Regions from separate parts of the Oceanicoccus sp. KOV_DT_Chl genome, predicted to be linked through region 2. Evidence: predicted binding sites of a transcription regulator. Region 2 holds the regulator's gene; each other region holds the start of a gene.
What was found. The regulator PhoB, encoded in region 2, activates phosphate uptake and scavenging genes when phosphate is short. The targets are predictions, from matches to a motif close to TGTCATAAANNTGTAACA.

Region 1: a site for PhoB is predicted at 2,267-2,284, ahead of UNITIG_RS11235 (TIGR00153 family protein). Genes of this name have one in related genera too.
Region 3: a site for PhoB is predicted at 2,377-2,394, ahead of UNITIG_RS19320 (choice-of-anchor I family protein). Genes of this name have one in related genera too.
Region 4: a site for PhoB is predicted at 2,152-2,169, ahead of UNITIG_RS16015 (PA1571 family protein). Genes of this name have one in related genera too.

What each region holds. Positions count from the first base shown of each region.
Region 1 is NZ_FQLF01000002.1:1,598,044-1,602,199, reverse strand. Features, by position in the region: gene argE (acetylornithine deacetylase) at 1-105, opposite strand, end outside; gene UNITIG_RS11240 (inorganic phosphate transporter) at 264-1,547, opposite strand; gene UNITIG_RS11235 (TIGR00153 family protein) at 1,578-2,255, opposite strand; partial or broken gene UNITIG_RS11230 (GspE/PulE family protein) at 2,610-4,156, shown strand, end outside.
Region 2 is NZ_FQLF01000007.1:77,274-81,429, forward strand. Features, by position in the region: gene UNITIG_RS21580 (PstS family phosphate ABC transporter substrate-binding protein) at 1-653, opposite strand, end outside; gene phoR (phosphate regulon sensor histidine kinase PhoR) at 853-2,172, opposite strand; gene phoB (phosphate regulon transcriptional regulator PhoB) at 2,282-2,980, opposite strand; gene UNITIG_RS21595 (YgiQ family radical SAM protein) at 3,197-4,156, shown strand, end outside.
Region 3 is NZ_FQLF01000005.1:420,326-424,481, reverse strand. Features, by position in the region: gene UNITIG_RS19340 (MFS transporter) at 1-46, opposite strand, end outside; gene UNITIG_RS23765 (hypothetical protein) at 294-572, opposite strand; gene UNITIG_RS23760 (zinc-binding dehydrogenase) at 599-1,189, opposite strand; gene UNITIG_RS23755 (hypothetical protein) at 1,236-1,391, opposite strand; gene UNITIG_RS19330 (MaoC family dehydratase) at 1,558-2,019, shown strand; gene UNITIG_RS19325 (hypothetical protein) at 2,022-2,342, shown strand; gene UNITIG_RS19320 (choice-of-anchor I family protein) at 2,451-4,112, shown strand.
Region 4 is NZ_FQLF01000004.1:112,505-116,660, forward strand. Features, by position in the region: gene UNITIG_RS16005 (5'-3' exonuclease H3TH domain-containing protein) at 1-799, shown strand, start outside; gene UNITIG_RS16010 (4-phosphoerythronate dehydrogenase) at 802-1,950, shown strand; gene UNITIG_RS16015 (PA1571 family protein) at 1,918-2,115, opposite strand; gene UNITIG_RS16020 (ATP-NAD kinase family protein) at 2,264-3,421, shown strand; gene UNITIG_RS25140 (class I SAM-dependent methyltransferase) at 3,418-3,738, shown strand; gene UNITIG_RS16025 (class I SAM-dependent methyltransferase) at 3,687-4,156, shown strand, end outside.

The sequences.
Region 1 (4,156 bases), on a different contig from region 2:
AACTCTGCGATTGCCAGTATCCCATTGGGCCGAAGTAGAACTGACTGAAATCTCACTCAGTAGTTCGTGCATCATAGTTAAGAGGGAGGGTATCGGTTGTGACATGTCGGTAACCGTGGTTGTGAGTATTTAGCGTTTACCGGGAGAGTGTTAACTATTTAACTTTCGTTGGCAATAAATGCATGGTGCAGTTTGGCTGTAAAAAATAAAGCGTCGGGGTAGATACGCCAGATCACTGTTGCCAGCAGTCTGGCGTATCGAACTTAGCCAAATATACCTTTAAACAGGAAGAAGAAGATGATCGCCAGGCCAGCACCGGCTGGTAGAGTGACTATCCACGACATAAAGATAGTACCAATGACTTGTAAGTTCAGCGCGCCAATACCACGGGCTAAACCCACACCTAGTACCGCGCCAACTAAGGTGTGAGTGGTGGAAATAGGCAGGCCGGTAGCTGATGCCAAAACGACAGTGGACGCTGCCCCCAGTTCTGCAGCAAAGCCACGGCTGGGGGTGAGCTCAGTGATTTTTTTGCCGATGGTGGCCATGACTTTCACGCCATAGGTCGCTAAACCTAAAACGATACCGCCACCGCCCAGTAATAATATCCAGCCGGGTAATGGGGATTTGCTGGCAATTTCACCACCACTTTGAATAACGCTGACGATGGCGGCCAATGGGCCTACGGCGTTAGCGACGTCATTGGAGCCGTGGGCAAAAGCCATCGCGCAGGCAGTAAATATCATCAGGATGGCAAAGATTTTTTCGACGTTATCAAAGCGATTTCCGGTTGCAGGAATGGCCTCTTCCTGTACCCGGTTAAGAAACTGTTTGCCAATTAGTGCGACGAAAATACCAACAGCAGCGGCAACCGGTAGAGCATTGGTAAATTTGCTACCCAAGCCTAATTCCAGTTCTATCCCTAAATGTTTTAAGCCTTTTAGCAGGGTGACCATGGCAATCATAAAGCCGACAGCAAACATATAAAGAGGGACATATTTTTTGGCATTTTGAAAGGGTTTTTCGGTGTTGAGGATCAGTTTTTGCACGCTCATAAAGAGGCCGTAGGATATGGTGCCAGCAAGTACTGGAGAGACTACCCAGCTAGCGACAATCGTTCCGACTTTGCCCCAGTTCACTGCGTCCACACCAATTCCAACGGCGGCAAAGCCCACTAGTGCACCAACGATGGAGTGCGTGGTAGAGACCGGCCAACCCATCATGCTGGCAATTAATAACCATGTGCCAGCCGCTAACAGTGCGGCCATCATGCCGTAGACCAGCAGCTCCGGCGTCCCGTCGAGTGCGGCAGGGTCTAAAATACCTTTGCGAATGGTGGCGGTGACTTCTCCACCAGCTAGATAAGCGCCTGCAAATTCAAACACCATCGCAATTAAAATAGCTTGTTTGATCGTCAGTGCTTTAGAACCAACCGAGGTTCCCATTGCATTAGCGACATCGTTAGCGCCGACGCCCCAGGCCATAAAAAAGCCAAATAAACAGGCCAGAATTAATAGTGTTTGGCCGTGCTCGGCAATAATAGACATAGTGAGTATTCTCTAAATTAAATTAAGAAGTTAGCTGGCGATTAAGCGCTGTAGGCGCGAGCCGATTTGTTGCGCGCGATCTGCTAATTCTCCAACCCAATCGATGATCTTGTAGAGAAACATCACATCAACAGGAGGCAGGTTTTTTTCCAGGTTGAATAATTGTGCCCGGACTTTGACTTGCAGCTTGTCGTTTTGGTTTTCCAGGTTGTCCAGCTCTTTAATTAATTCTTCTACTACCTGAATTTCGCGACCCCGAAAACCGGTTTCCAGTAGCTCATCCAACTCTTGAGTGGCCTTGAGTGCTTGGGCTGACGTAGCGACTGCCACGTGAACATACTCCATCATTAACGGTGCGATACCCTCTGGAATAACCATTTTGCGGCCCAGCATGATGCCGGCAATATCCTTGGTGCAGTTGGCCACTTTGTCTTGCATGGATACGAGTTCGAGTAGATCGGAACGCGGCATCGGCATAAATAAATTTTTGGGCATGTTGAGGCGAATGTTTTTCTTTAACTTGTCTGCCTCATGCTCCAGTTTACGGATATTTTTTTGGCACTCTTTCGCCTTGGGCCAATCGTCAGCGAGAACCGCTTCAAAGTATGTCGGCAGCAGTGCCGCACACTCTTGAGCTTTTGCCATATGTTCTTGAATGGGGCGAATCGGGGATTGGCCAAACAGATTGCTAAAGGGGTTGCCTGCCATTGGGGTGCTCCTGTCATAAATCTGTAACGATAATGGGGGCGCAGTATAGGGGGTTAGCAAAGCTGAGGCTAGTTTGGATTCCCTCAGAGTTAGGGCCAAATATCGAAAGCGTGTTCATGGTTTGGGCATTTGCTTCAGGGTAGCAGCGTTACTGAGCGATATATAGACAGTAAAGTCAGGCGGTAGGCGGCTGGCAAGAGCTTGAGACTAGGCCATACTTACCACCGATAATGCTACACTCAACCAGTAAATAGTGAATAAAAGATGACCAGTGTCGTCAATTCGGGAGCTCAGGTGGAAACAAGTACAGCAGTAGTTAGCAGGGCGGGGCGCACATTGGATTTGCGCAATTTGATGGATGATTTGCTCAAAGACCAGCGTGTTAGCAGCGCCGATCACGCCCAGCTACTGAACAGCTCACGCAGCAAGGAAGAGGCCATGCAGCATCCTCTGACGTATATCGCTGAGAAGAGTTTGCCCGATATTAAGCGTGCTGGCGCGCGCTTGGATATAGATGTGCTGATGCAGTGGCTGTCTGAGCAGAGTGGACAAGCGCTGTTCCATCTCGATCCCCTCAAGGTCAATGTGCCTGCAATCACAGAAGTGATGTCTTTTGAGTTTGCCAAGCGGCATAACATTCTGGCGGTGCAAGTTTCTGTAGATGAGGTGACCATCGCCAGCGCTGAACCATATCTGGATAGCTGGCAAAGTAATCTTGAACATGTTCTGCGGCGCCCCATTAAACGGGTGTTGATCGACCCCGCTGACTTGCAGCGTTATACCGTCGAATTTTATTCGCTGGCTAAATCCGTGCGCGGTGCCTCTGGAGCCAGTGGTCAGGCAACAGCGGGAGTGGCGAACTTTGAGCAGTTGTTAGAACTGGGGGATATGAAGGACCCGATGCCAATGATCAGCACATCGTTAATATTGTGGATTGGATTTTACAATACGCTTTTGATCAGCGGGCCAGTGATATTCATATTGAACCGCGTCGTGAAGTGGGTAATGTGCGTTTTCGTATTGATGGCGTGCTGTACAACGTTAATGAATTTCCCGCTCAGGTGGCAGTGGCAATAACCAGTCGGCTAAAAATTTTAGGTCGGTTAAATGTGGCGGAAAAACGCCGACCACAGGATGGCCGTTTAAAAACCGTCAGCCCGGAAGGCAATGAAATCGAATTGCGTTTGTCCACCATGCCTACAGCCTTCGGTGAAAAATTAGTGATGCGGATTTTTGACCCCGACGTGCTATTGCGCAGTTTCGAACAATTGGGTTTGGCTAACGAAGACTATAGTCGCTGGCAAAATATGATCGAAAAACCACACGGTATTGTGTTGGTGACCGGGCCAACCGGTTCAGGGAAAACCACCACCTTGTATTCCAGCTTAAAACAATTGGCCACCACCGAAGTCAATGTTTGCACCATCGAAGACCCGATTGAAATGATGGAAGACAGTTTTAATCAAATGCAGGTACAACATAATATCGACCTGGATTTTGCCAGTGGTGTGCGCGCGCTGATGCGACAGGACCCGGATATTATTATGATCGGCGAGATTCGTGATTTGGAAACAGCAGAGATGGCCATTCAGGCTGCGCTCACAGGTCATCTGGTGTTATCCACCTTGCACACCAATGATTCACCTAGCGCCATAACGCGGTTGTTAGAATTAGGTGTTCCATCCTATTTACTCAAAGCCACAGTGCTGGGGGTAATGGCGCAGCGTTTAGTGAGAACTTTATGCCCTCACTGTAAACAGCCCGATACTATTAGTGAAAGTGATTGGCAAACGCTGACCTTACCATGGAAGGTAGCGATGCCAAAAACTGTGTATAAGCCGGTTGGTTGTTTGGAATGTCGCAACACAGGTTACTACGGGCGTCAGGGAATTTATGAAATT
Region 2 (4,156 bases):
TGCACCACTGATGCTGAGCCTGGCTGCTCATTCACAGTGTTTTTGAAATCACCTTTACAGAGCGCATTTTCCTTAAAGTATCCATAGGTTCCTGACACAGAATTGCGACCAAACAACTGAATATCGCGATTAGCCCATGCGTCAGTCAATCCCGCTTTACCCCAGGTATTGATATTGCTAGATCCGCCACACTTTAAGGTAGAAGAGAAAATCGCATCGACCTCAGCCATCGCCAACCCCTTAATAGGGTTATCTTTATGCACATACACCGCCAGCGCATCGATCGCTACTGGAACCGCTGTTGGCTTATAGCCATACTTTTCTTCAAAGGCCGCCAATTCTTTATCTTTCATCTTGCGGCTCATTGGGCCCAGATTAGAAGTACCTTCGGTCAACGCTGGTGGTGCAGTAGAAGAACCCGCCGCCTGAATCTGAATATTCACATTGGGGTAGAAACGCTTGTAGCTTTCAGCCCACAAGGTCATCAAGTTAGCCAACGTATCAGAACCAACACTTGATAGGTTGCCAGAGACGCCACTGGCTTTAGTATAATCCGGTAGATCTGCGTCTACCGTAGCATGGGCACCCATGACACTGACTGAACTCAGCGCTAATGCAAAGGCTAGTTTTTTTATAGGGTTATACAGTTTCATCCGACTCTCCAAAGAGTTATTTATAAGCGAGTACACAAAATGTTTGTGACACTTTTAAGTTACAGGGGCTACTTTAAGAATCTTTTGTTACAGTAATATGACGATAAAGAAAATTTTCTGACTTCAGTAAAATAACATCAAGCGCAGAGAGAGACGAAAAGACAATTAGCAGATGGGCCCGTATTTACCGACAGCGAAATCAGGCGGATTCAGAGCAATCAAGCACTCGCAGCTCAGGGAACAGGCAGCAAAAAGTACTACCCTCGCCCACCGTACTCGATATTTTTAGTTCCGCCTGATGACGCAACAAGATATGTTTCACAATCGCTAAACCAAGGCCGGTCCCGCCAGTCTCAATCGAACGGCTATTGTCTACCCGATAAAAGCGTTCGGTTAAGCGGTGTAAATGATGCGCCTCAATACCACCACCATCATCAACAACCTCCAAACAAGCACCTTGAAGACTTCGATACCAGCGTACGTTAATATGGCCTCCATCGTGAGTGTACTTGGCCGCATTCATAATTAAATTAGCAAATGCACTATGAATTTCATCACTGCTGCCCTGTAACTGAAGACTATCATCACACTCGATTGTAATATGGCGCTCAGTTGTGACTGCCGCCAATACCTCTTCTCTAATTGCCTCGATTATCGGGCGGATAAAAATTGGCGGCTGTTCCTGCGCCTCAGGTACAGACTCCAATCGGGACAATGTAATCAAATCATGGATTAAGGTTTCCATTCGCTGAGACTGGCTAAGCATTTGCTGAATCACCCGTCGCCAACGTAGATCATCTGATAACAACTGCTCAGCGTCAGCATCGGCCAGAGTCTGCAAATAACCATTAATAACCGTTAGCGGGGTACGTAATTCATGAGAGACATTAGCGACAAAATCTTTACGCATTTGCTGTAAGCGATCTGTTTCAGTGACATCCCGGGCAAAAAGCAAGCGACTACCCTGACCAAAGTAAGTGATATTGATTAACAGCTTAAAATGATTGTTATACGGCGAGGTTAACAATAACGGCTGCACATAATCGTTGCCGTCAAAATAACGAATAAAATCAGGGGTACGAATTAAATTTACTAACTGCTGCTTGGTATCTTCAGGAAAACGCAAGCCCAGAAACTTTTCTGCCGCAGCATTACTCCATTCAATATTGCCACGTGTATCAATTAACACCGCACCGTCTTCTAACGATGCAAAAGAGTCCTGTAAGTAACTTACCGCAGCTTTTAAGCGTTCATGCTCTTCTTTAGCTCGTCGCTGTAATTGATAAATACCATCAAAAACCTCGCCCCATAGCCCTGTACTTTCGGGCGGCGCCAGATCAATACTTTGATCAAGCCACTTCTGAATTCGTCTTAATTGATAAAAAGTCCACGCTATATAAACCAGAGTGGTCAGCAATACAGCGGGGAGCAGCAGGGAGAAAGGCCAGCCAATCAAAGCAGCTAATACAAGCAGCAATAGTAAATTGCGACATTCGATTTTCCAATCGACAGTATGCATGGTTCAGTTCACCAATAAACAGCCACTAATTAGCAGGCGCGGCTTTGTGTGCGGGTGACAATATTGTAGGCGGTTTTGCCATGGCAAAACACAGTAATGAAGAACAATTTTAGCTAGCTGTAGAAAAACGGTAGCCGGTGCCTCTAACCGTTTGTACCAAGTCGCCGTAATCGGCCTTATCTGTCATCAACGCTTTGCGTAAGCGGCGAATATGTACATCAACGGTACGCTCTTCAACGTATACATTACCACCCCACACCTGATCGAGTAACTGGCCACGACTATAGGCCCGTTCCTGATGCGTCATAAAGAACTTTAATAATTTAAACTCGGTGGGACCAATACTTATCGGCGCTTGATCAATAAATACGCGGTGACTCGAAGGGTCCAATTTTAAACCTGAAACTTCAATGGCATCCTCCTCCTCGATAGCACCCGCTCGACGCAATACTGCCTTAATCCGCGATAACATCTCTCTTGGCGCAAAGGGCTTGGTGATATAATCATCAGCGCCGACATCCAAACCTTGAATCTTATTATCTTCTTCGGTTTTTGCTGTCAGCATAATGACAGGCAGGCGGCTGGTCATTTCATCTTTACGCAAACGCCGCAGCAACTCTACCCCGGACCCTCCCGGCAGCATCCAATCCAGTAACACCAGGTCTGGTGGATTATCAATAATTTGTACGTGAGCCTGCTGAATATCACCGGCCTCCGAACAATCAAAGCCCGCCATCTCCAGCGACATACGTATCATTTCCCTGATGGCGGCTTCATCATCTACGATCAGAATTGTCTTACCTTCCATTTAAATACCTGTAGCTGTTCTCTCAATAGCTGATGATTAAAGCCAAAGTTTATGACAGCAATATGACAAAGCTAAGCAAAAATCGCAATTCTGTGGCTATTTAATGACTTATTTATGACGAATAGACCAGTAAAACTGCTGGCTTTAATACTTTACCCGCTACATTCAAGTATAATGACGGCCGTTCAATCCTGCTGATATCTCCAAACCACACACATGAAATCGTCAACATCCACTAGCCAAGAATTATTCTCCTACCGCAAATACTGGGCGGAGTGCTTTGGCCCTGCACCTTTTCTGCCCATGAGTCGGGCAGAGATGGATACACTGGGCTGGGATAGTTGCGACATTATCATCGTCACCGGCGACGCCTATGTGGATCACCCCAGCTTTGGCATGGCCGTTATAGGTCGCGTATTGGAAGCGCAGGGCTTTCGCGTAGGAATTATTGCGCAACCGGACTGGCGCTCGAAAGATGCCTTTATGACGCTGGGCAAACCCAATCTTTTTTACGGTGTCGCCGCTGGCAACATGGATTCCATGATCAACCGCTACACCGCTGATCGCAAATTGCGTCACGACGATGCTTACTCCCCCAATGATGAAGGCGGCAAGCGACCTGACCGCGCCGTGGTTGCCTACTCCCAGCGCTGTAAAGAAGCTTACAAAGGCGTACCCATCATTATCGGATCCATCGAAGCCAGTTTGCGTCGAATTGCCCACTACGATTACTGGAGCGATAAAGTAAAACGCTCCGTGTTGATGGACTCCAAAGCCGATTTACTGGTTTACGGCAACGCCGAACGCGCTATTGTCGAAGCAGCTCATCGCTTGGCTGCCGGTGAGCCGATTGGGCAAATACGCGATATTCGGGGCAGCGCCTTCGTCCGCAAGGGTATTCCTGCTGGCTGGACGGTGATTGATTCAACCCAAATTGATAGTCCGGGGAAGGTAGAAAAACATCTCAACCCTTACGAAGTTAGTGACTCCGGCGGCAGTAAAGATTGCGCCATTGAAGATAAAGCAAGCGATAAGAATAGCGATATTCAAACCGTGACCATCATCGACCCGCTCAGCGCGCGAAAAAATAAACTCGACCGCAGCAAAACGGTGATTCGACTGCCTTCCTACGAAACCGTAAAGAATGATCCTGTTTACTACGCCCACGCCTCCCGC
Region 3 (4,156 bases), on a different contig from region 2:
CATCAGAAATTAGGAGGGCAGCGAGCGGGGTAAGCGAGCGAATCATGAATTTCCAAGACTGTATTAAGCGATTAATTGCTTGAATAAAAAGGCAGGTAGATTAAAGCGTTAGAATAAGTGTAACAACCGAATTCTGGAATCTGAAGGTGTAATTGTTTAATTAAGCGTTTTACTGTGATGATCGGGCGCTACGGCTGCGATCTGCTAGGGTGTGGCTGGGGCTATTCTCAATAGTAGTAGTCTCAATGAGAGTTGGGTTCCGGTTGATGAGAGTATCCCCAGCCACGCTTTATTTAAATTTCTATCACGGTGCGGATGCCACGGCTATTAGCCAAATCATCAAACCCTTCATTGATTTCACTCAGGGGGCGGCGCGAAGTGATCATCTCTTCCATGCTTAATAACCCCTGACGCCACAAGCGAATCAGGCGGGGAATTTCGTAAATGGAGTTGCTGGAGCCCAGCAGGCAGCCGCAGAGTTTTTTCTCGGTAGCGGCAAATAACACCACATTGGGCAGGCTAATCCCTTCTTCTAACGCCGGTGCGCCGACGCACACGGTGGTGCCGCCCATGCGGGTAAGAGCAATACCTTGCTCAATTAAGATAGCTTTCCCGGCGTTTCAAAGGCGTAATCCAGACCAATACCGTTAGTCAGTTCCAGGCAGACCGCTGCGAGGTCTTCAGTGGTGGGGTCTACCACATGGGTGGCACCAAATTCTTTCGCGGCCTCGCGGCGGGCAGCGACCGGGTCGGACACAATGATGGTGCTGGCACCGGCAATTCTGGCGCCTTGTACCGTGGCCATACCGACACCACCCAAACCCATAATGACCACAGTGGCACCGGCTTCTACTTTGGCGGTGTTAAGCACCGCGCCGACGCCGGTTTGCAGTGCACAGCCAATCACACAGACCACATCCAGTGGAATGTCTTTATCAATTTTAATCGCCCCGGTAGAGGGCGTGACCACATATTCAGCCAGGCCACCTACGCCACAGCCTCGCAATACGGCTTCCCCACTGCGTGATAATCCGCTGATACCATCGGGCAGGGTATTAGTCATGATGCTCATGGCGTTGACGCACAGGCTGTGTTCATTGCGCTGGCAGTAATAACACTCTCCACAGGGAGGTGCGGGGGTGAGTACAACGTGGTCGCCGGGTTGCAGATTGGTGACGCCGGGACCAATGGATTCGACGATGCCGGACGCCTCATGGCCAAAATAATCTGGCCACCTAGCGGCATCTTGCCATCAACAAATCCCAGGTCGGAATGGCACAGGCCACAGTATTTAACATTGACCGTACCTCGCCAACGCGGGGTTCGATAATTTCTACGTCATCATAAATTTTGATTGGCTGGTTGGCCTGTTCCAGAATGGCAGCGCGCATAATAAACCTCAGCAGTGATTGAATTTTATGGCGCTGACTATAACGGTTATTGCGGGCTTAAAGGATTACAAAATGGTAGGAACCGGTTCAATCCCAAGGGGTGAAGCTGCTATAGTTGCGCACCTGTGAGGCCATTGGTTTGGCTGCCGAATAACAAGGAATCACCATGACTACTATTTTTAAAACCCCCCATGAATTACCCGCAGCCGTTGGTAAACATTTAGGCTATAGCGATTGGCTGACGATAGAGCAGGACCGGATTAATTTATTTGCTGATGCAACAGGTGACCATCAATGGATTCATGTTGATCCAGTGAAAGCGAAAGATGGCCCGTTTGGCAAGTGTATTGCACACGGCTATTTAAGTTTATCGCTGGTGAATTTATTTCTGCCGCAGATTATGGAAGTGCAGGAAATGAAAATGGGTGTGAATTATGGCTGCGATAAAGTGCGTTTCCCAGCACCGGTGCCAGTCGGTTCGCGAGTTCGCGGTGGCGGTGAAATGCTTAGTGTCGAGGAAGTGAAGGGTGGCTTTCAGGCCGTGGTGCGCGTCACTGTAGAGATTGAAGGCGGTGATCGTCCTGCCTGTGTTATCGAAACTATCAGCCGTTTTTATCCAGAAGATTAAGGTTGGAAAAGCTGGAATTTAATTTTGCCCTGCTCGCTGAACGCGGCGCCAATTTATGTGGTGCTGATCGTTTGCGTATTGAATCCTGTAATCAATGTCAGGGGCAGTATTTATTTAACGCCGAGTTAAATGATGTCTACTACGATGCCGAGGATTTAACCAGGCATTTTTTTAAAATTGCCGCGATGGATTTACCACCTTGCCGTTACTGCGGTCATCCCAGTTGGGATTTTGGCGTGGTGCCAGATCGCGTTGCTGTACAGTCCGGTCCCTGGGCGTGGACATTGCTTAGTCGCCAGTTTATTTTTGCTGCCGATGACTAATCCTCGCCAATTTAAGACGTATCAACAAGCAAATTGTCATCTAGTTGCCATCGTTTCGTAACACGAAGTCAGTATTTTGTGCCGACAGCATAACTTCGGAGAAAAACCATGGCTTCCTATTCCCTTCCATTAAAACCCCTGGCATTTGCGTTGGCGGCGTTGCCAATTGCTTTTGGCTTTACCAGTTGTAAAAACACCACGATTGAATTGCAAGAGATTGGTCGCTACCAGTCGGGTGTGTTTGCCCAGAGTGCTGCAGAAATAGTGACTTACGATGCTGTGAGCCAGCGTGCTTTTGTGGTTAATGCCAATGCATCTACCGTTGATGTATTAGGGATGAGCGACCCGACCGCACCGGTGTTGATTGGTACGATTGATGCGACTGCTCTCGGCGGTGGGGCTAATAGTGTGAGCGCGCACAACGGGATTGTTGCTGTCGCGATTCAGGCGGAAAACAAGCAGAACAATGGTGTCGTCGCTTTTTATAATGCTTCGGATTTAAGTTTACTGAATAGCGTAACCGTTGGCGCTTTACCTGACATGGTGACATTTTCACCGGATGGCAAGTATGTACTGGTAGCGAATGAAGGTGAGCCCAGTAGCGATTATAAAAATGATCCTGAAGGGTCTATCAGCGTGATTAATTTACGTCGCGGTGTCAGCAAAGCGACAGTTAAGACGGCAGACTTTTCAGCTTATATTGGCAAGGAAGATGAATTGCGTGCGCAGGGTATTCGTATTTTTGGGCCGGGCGCTAATGCTGCGCAGGATTTGGAACCTGAATACATTAGTGTCAGCGATGACGGTAAAACAGCTTATGTGTCCTTGCAGGAAAATAATGCTATTGCTGTGGTTGATGTACGTCGTGCCAAGGTAAAAACACTGCTGCCACTGGGAACCAAAGACCACTCTTTATTAGTTAATGGGATGGATGCCAGTAATAAAGATGACGCCATCAACATCGCCCCTTGGCCAGTATTGGGTATGTATCAACCGGACTCGATTGATACCGTTAGCATCAAAGGCAAAACCTACATAGTGACTGCTAATGAAGGTGACGCCAGAGATTACTGGTTTGATGCGGAGGATGAAGCTAGCTGTTTGGCTGCTGGCGGTCAGGATTATGATGAAGATGATGGCTGCCTGGCATTCAGTGAAGAGTTGCGAGTGAAAGATCTGGAACTGGATCCTGCAGTTTTTTCTGATCCGGATTTAGTGGAATCAGAAAATTTAGGTCGCTTAAAAACGACATCAACGTTGGGTGATGCTAATAATGATGGTCTGAACGAAGCAATTTACAGCTACGGTGCTCGTTCATTCACTATTTGGGATACCGAAGGTAAGGTGGTATTTGATAGTGGCAATGATTTCGAAGTCATTACGTCAGCGCAACTGGGTGATAATTTCAATAATGACAATGAAGAAAATGATGGTGATGGCCGTAGTGATGATAAAGGGCCGGAACCGGAAGCCATTGTGGTGGGTAAAGTGCTGGGTAAAACCTATGCTTTTATTGGTCTGGAGCGGGTGGGCGGCATTATGGTCTATGACATTTCAGTGCCTGCGGATGCCCAATTCCTACAGTACATCACTAACCGCAACTTTGATGTTGAGCCCGGTGAGGGTGTTGATGCGGGTGACTTGGGGCCGGAAGGCTTTAGTTTTGTGCCTGCGGAACAAAGCCCGAATGGTATGCCTTTACTGTTAGTGGGTAATGAAGTCAGTGGTACCACTACGGTTTATCAAGTGACTCCCAGACTGGTGCACTAAGCATTTGTTTTTTACCTATCCTCGTAGGTGCAGGGCGGCGTAAG
Region 4 (4,156 bases), on a different contig from region 2:
TCTCTATGGCTATGCTCAGTTCATGTTAAAGTTTTTACAAGCTGCAAAACCTGAACAGTTGGTTGTGGCTTATGATGAAAGTCTTGGTAGTTGCTTTCGAAATGATATCTACCCTGACTATAAAGTGAGTCGAGCTTTACCTGACGATACTTTGGCATTTCAATTACAGGCATGTAAAGCTTTTACCGAAGCGCTGGGGATTACTTCTTTAGCTGATGCTCGCTACGAAGCCGATGATATTATCGCTACGTTAGCCACACAGGCTCAGCAGCGGCAGCAAGCTATCTCTATAGTAAGCCGGGATAAAGATTTGGGGCAGTTGTTATTAAATGAGCACGATTGCCTTTGGGATTTTGCCGCAGATAAAAAAAACTATCAGCAGCAATTATATGAGCACTTCTTAGTTAGGCCGGATCAGTTGTTAGATTATTTGGCATTACTTGGTGATAGCGTTGACGATATACCCGGTGTCCCTGGCATTGGGAAAAAAACTGCAGCGAATCTTTTGAGGCAATTTGGGAGTATAGAAAATTTGTTTAATGACTTGGATGCTGTCGCACAATGCGGTTTGCGAGGTGCGAAAAGCATTGCTTTAAAGTTACAGCACTATCGTCAGCAAATTAGTATGGCGCAAGCCTTGGTTCGTTTGGAGACGGCGATACCTCACTTGCTCGATTTTGATACCACTATGCTGGAGTGGTCGCCGCCGCCAGTTAGTCATGTCAATAATTTTTTTGCTGATTATAGTTTGGAAAAAAGATTTAAATCACAGTTATCACGTTGTTATTGGTGGCAATAAGCATGAATGAAATACGCATTGTTGCTGATGAAAATATTCCTAATGTTATTGAACGTTTCTCTGGCTTAGGGTCAGTGAAAACGGTTAATGGGAGGGCTTTAACGAGTGATCAGCTGCAAGATGTTGATGTATTATTGGTGCGTTCAGTTACACCAGTTGCCGCCTCATTACTGGCCGGCACAGGCGTACGTTTCGTCGGCACCGCAACTATAGGGGTAGATCATCTGGATACCACTTACCTTGATGATCATGGCATTCATTGGGTCAGCGCGCCGGGTAGTAATGCGGACTCAGTTGCAGATTATGTGATCAGCTCCCTGTGCCGGTTAGATGGCGTTATTGGGAGTCTGCTGCGAGGCGCTACAGTAGGTATCGTGGGAATGGGAAATGTTGGTAGCCGTGTTTATCAACGATTATCACGGCTGGGTATAAAGTGTTATGGCTACGACCCTTTGATTGAACAGGATCGTTATCCCGTGATGACTGATCTTGAAACTGTGTTGGCTGCGGATGTGATTTGTTTGCATACGCCACTGACTACAACGGGTGACTTTCCAAGTTATCATTTACTTGATAAAGAAAAATTGGCGTCTTTACAGTCCGGTACTGTTTTAATTAATGCGGGCCGCGGTGCAGTTATCGATAATCAGGCTTTAAAACAATTGTTGGAACAGCGTGATGATTTGTGTGTGGTGCTCGATGTGTGGGAGCCGGAGCCTGATATTGATATTGAGTTGATGAAGCGAGTGGATATTGCAACGCCGCATATTGCTGGTTATAGCCTGGATGGTAAGTTAGCAGGTTGCGAGATGTTATATCAGGCGTGTTGTGAATTTTTAGGGGTGTTAGCGTGTGATTCATCCCATGATCAAGGCCAGTTGTTGTCATTACATTTGCAGAAAACTCACCTACTAGATGAAGGTTTAATAGAGGCCGTACTGGCTTGTTATGATGTGGGGTTAGACGATCAGCGGCTGCGTGGCAGCATATTACATGGTGCTGATAGCGATCGAGGGTCGATTTTTGATCAGTTGCGAAAGCACTATCCTGTAAGGCGAGAAATCAGTCAGTATCAGATTAACCATACTGGCAAATTAGTACCGGCATTGCGGGATGCGCTAACGGCTCTGGGTTTTGTGTTGATAGAATGAAAGCGCTTCAGCTTCGAGTGCCTGACACGCATTTTGAATCATTTGTTCAGTGATAAAAATTTCACGCCCGTCATCATCAATTAGTGCGCATTGAAAAATAGATTCTGTTATTGAATCATCAGCATTATTGTTGCTTGCAGTATTGGTCAGATATGAAATAGTCATTCGGCCTCCTTTATTATGCTTATGTTACGAAGTATATGTGACACTTTTGTGGCAGCCTATGTGCTATTACACAGATAAAAGCGAGTTTATTTACTATTTTTTTAGTTAATTTTTTACTTATTTGAACGCAGCTAAGTACAGAGGTTAGATGTTTAATTTAGGTTTGGTGGTTAATCCTTTAGCTGGCATTGGTGGTCCGCTTGCTCTCAAAGGTAGTGATGGTGACGACATAGTGGCTGAGGCTGAACGCCGAGGTGCCGAGTGTCGGGCAATGCAACGGACTGCGGAGGCGTTGCGCATGCTGGTTGGGCAGCCCTTGATGGTGTTTTGTTTTGCCGATGATATGGGTGAAACCTCCGCCAAAATGGCTGGGTTGAATTATCAATTGGTTGGCCAGTCCGAGCATTTACTTAAGGGGCGGCATAGTACCGCAGCTGATACTCAACATGCGGTTAGCAGGCTGCTTGAGGAGGGGGTTGATATTATTGTTTTTGCCGGTGGAGACGGTACTGCCCGTGATGTATTTCAGGTGCTGGGTAGCGACTTCCCCGTCTTAGGCATCCCCTGTGGAGTAAAAATGCATTCAGCTGTCTATGCTATTTCCCCACAAGGTGCGGGTGAAATTATGTTGCGAATGCTGGAGGGGGGATTAGTCGATATTGGTTTGGCAGAGGTGCGCGATATCGATGAGCAGGCTTTTCGGCAGGGTGTGGTTCGTTCTAGATTTTATGGTGAATTATTAGTGCCGCGGGAAGGGCAGTTTTTACAGCAGGTGAAATCCTCAGGCCGCGAAGTTGAAGCATTGGTGGTACAGGATATCGGCGCGGATATTGTTGAATCCATGGGCGCTGATTATTTGTATCTTATAGGCCCGGGCACAACCCCTCAGGGAATAATGGAAGAGTTAGGGGTGCCCAATACATTACTGGGTTTTGATGCCATTAAAGGGGGGCAGGTATTGGGTCATGATCTGGATGAAAAAGGGCTGATCGCATTGGTTGAGCGGCATCCTGGCAAAACAAAAATAATAATTACTGCCATTGGGGGGCAGGGACATATTTTAGGTCGTGGCAACCAACAATTAAGTCCGGCAGTGATCAGGATGGTGGGCTTGGATAATTTGATTATCGTTGCGACTAAAACCAAAATCACTGGTCTGTCAGGCCGGCCCTTGCTGGTGGACAGTAATGACCCCGAACTGGATGAGGCCTTGTCTGGCTATCGTACAGTCATCACGGGGTATCATGATTCCATAATTTATCCTGTCGGTTATGGGGCAAAAGCGGTACCGGAGCTTGTTTCATGAAACAGGTTCTTGAAGCTATTCAAACGGGCTTATCACTAACAATAACAGATGCCCGTCGCTTGTTTCATGGTCGCGGTCAGTATTATGAAGGTCTTGAATTTATTAATGTTGATTGGTTTTCTCCGGTATTGCTCCTGACCTTATACCAACAACCGGACGCAACTCTATGGGCTGATTTTATAAAGCAGCTCGAGCTTGTTAAAGGACAGGTCGATTGTGCGCTGGTGCAGCGGCGTTACATTCGTGGCGCGCCTTTTGAGTGTCTGTGGGCGAACCAGATACAGACGAGCAAGGTGGCCACTCAATCAAAGCGTTAGCAGTAGAGCAAGGCATGACGTTCGAGTTAACCTTGGGTGGTAAACAAAATATAGGCTTCTTTTTGGATATGGCACCAGGCCGCGAATGGCTAAAGCAGCGTAGTCAGGGGATGAAGGTACTTAATCTGTTTTCCTATACCTGTTCATTTTCTGTTGCCGCAATCGCGGGCGGTGCTAAAACAGTCGTTAATGCTGATATGAGTCGGGCGGCATTAAATGTTGGCCGCCATAATCACCGCCTAAATGGACATGAACAACAATTACGTCGTGATATTGAGTTTTTGCCCTACGATATTTTTCGTTCGTGGAAAAAAATTACCAGTAAAGGGCCATACGATATAGTTATCATTGACCCACCGTCGCGACAAAAGGGCAGTTTTATTGCTGACACGGATTATGCCAAGGTGTTACGGCGATT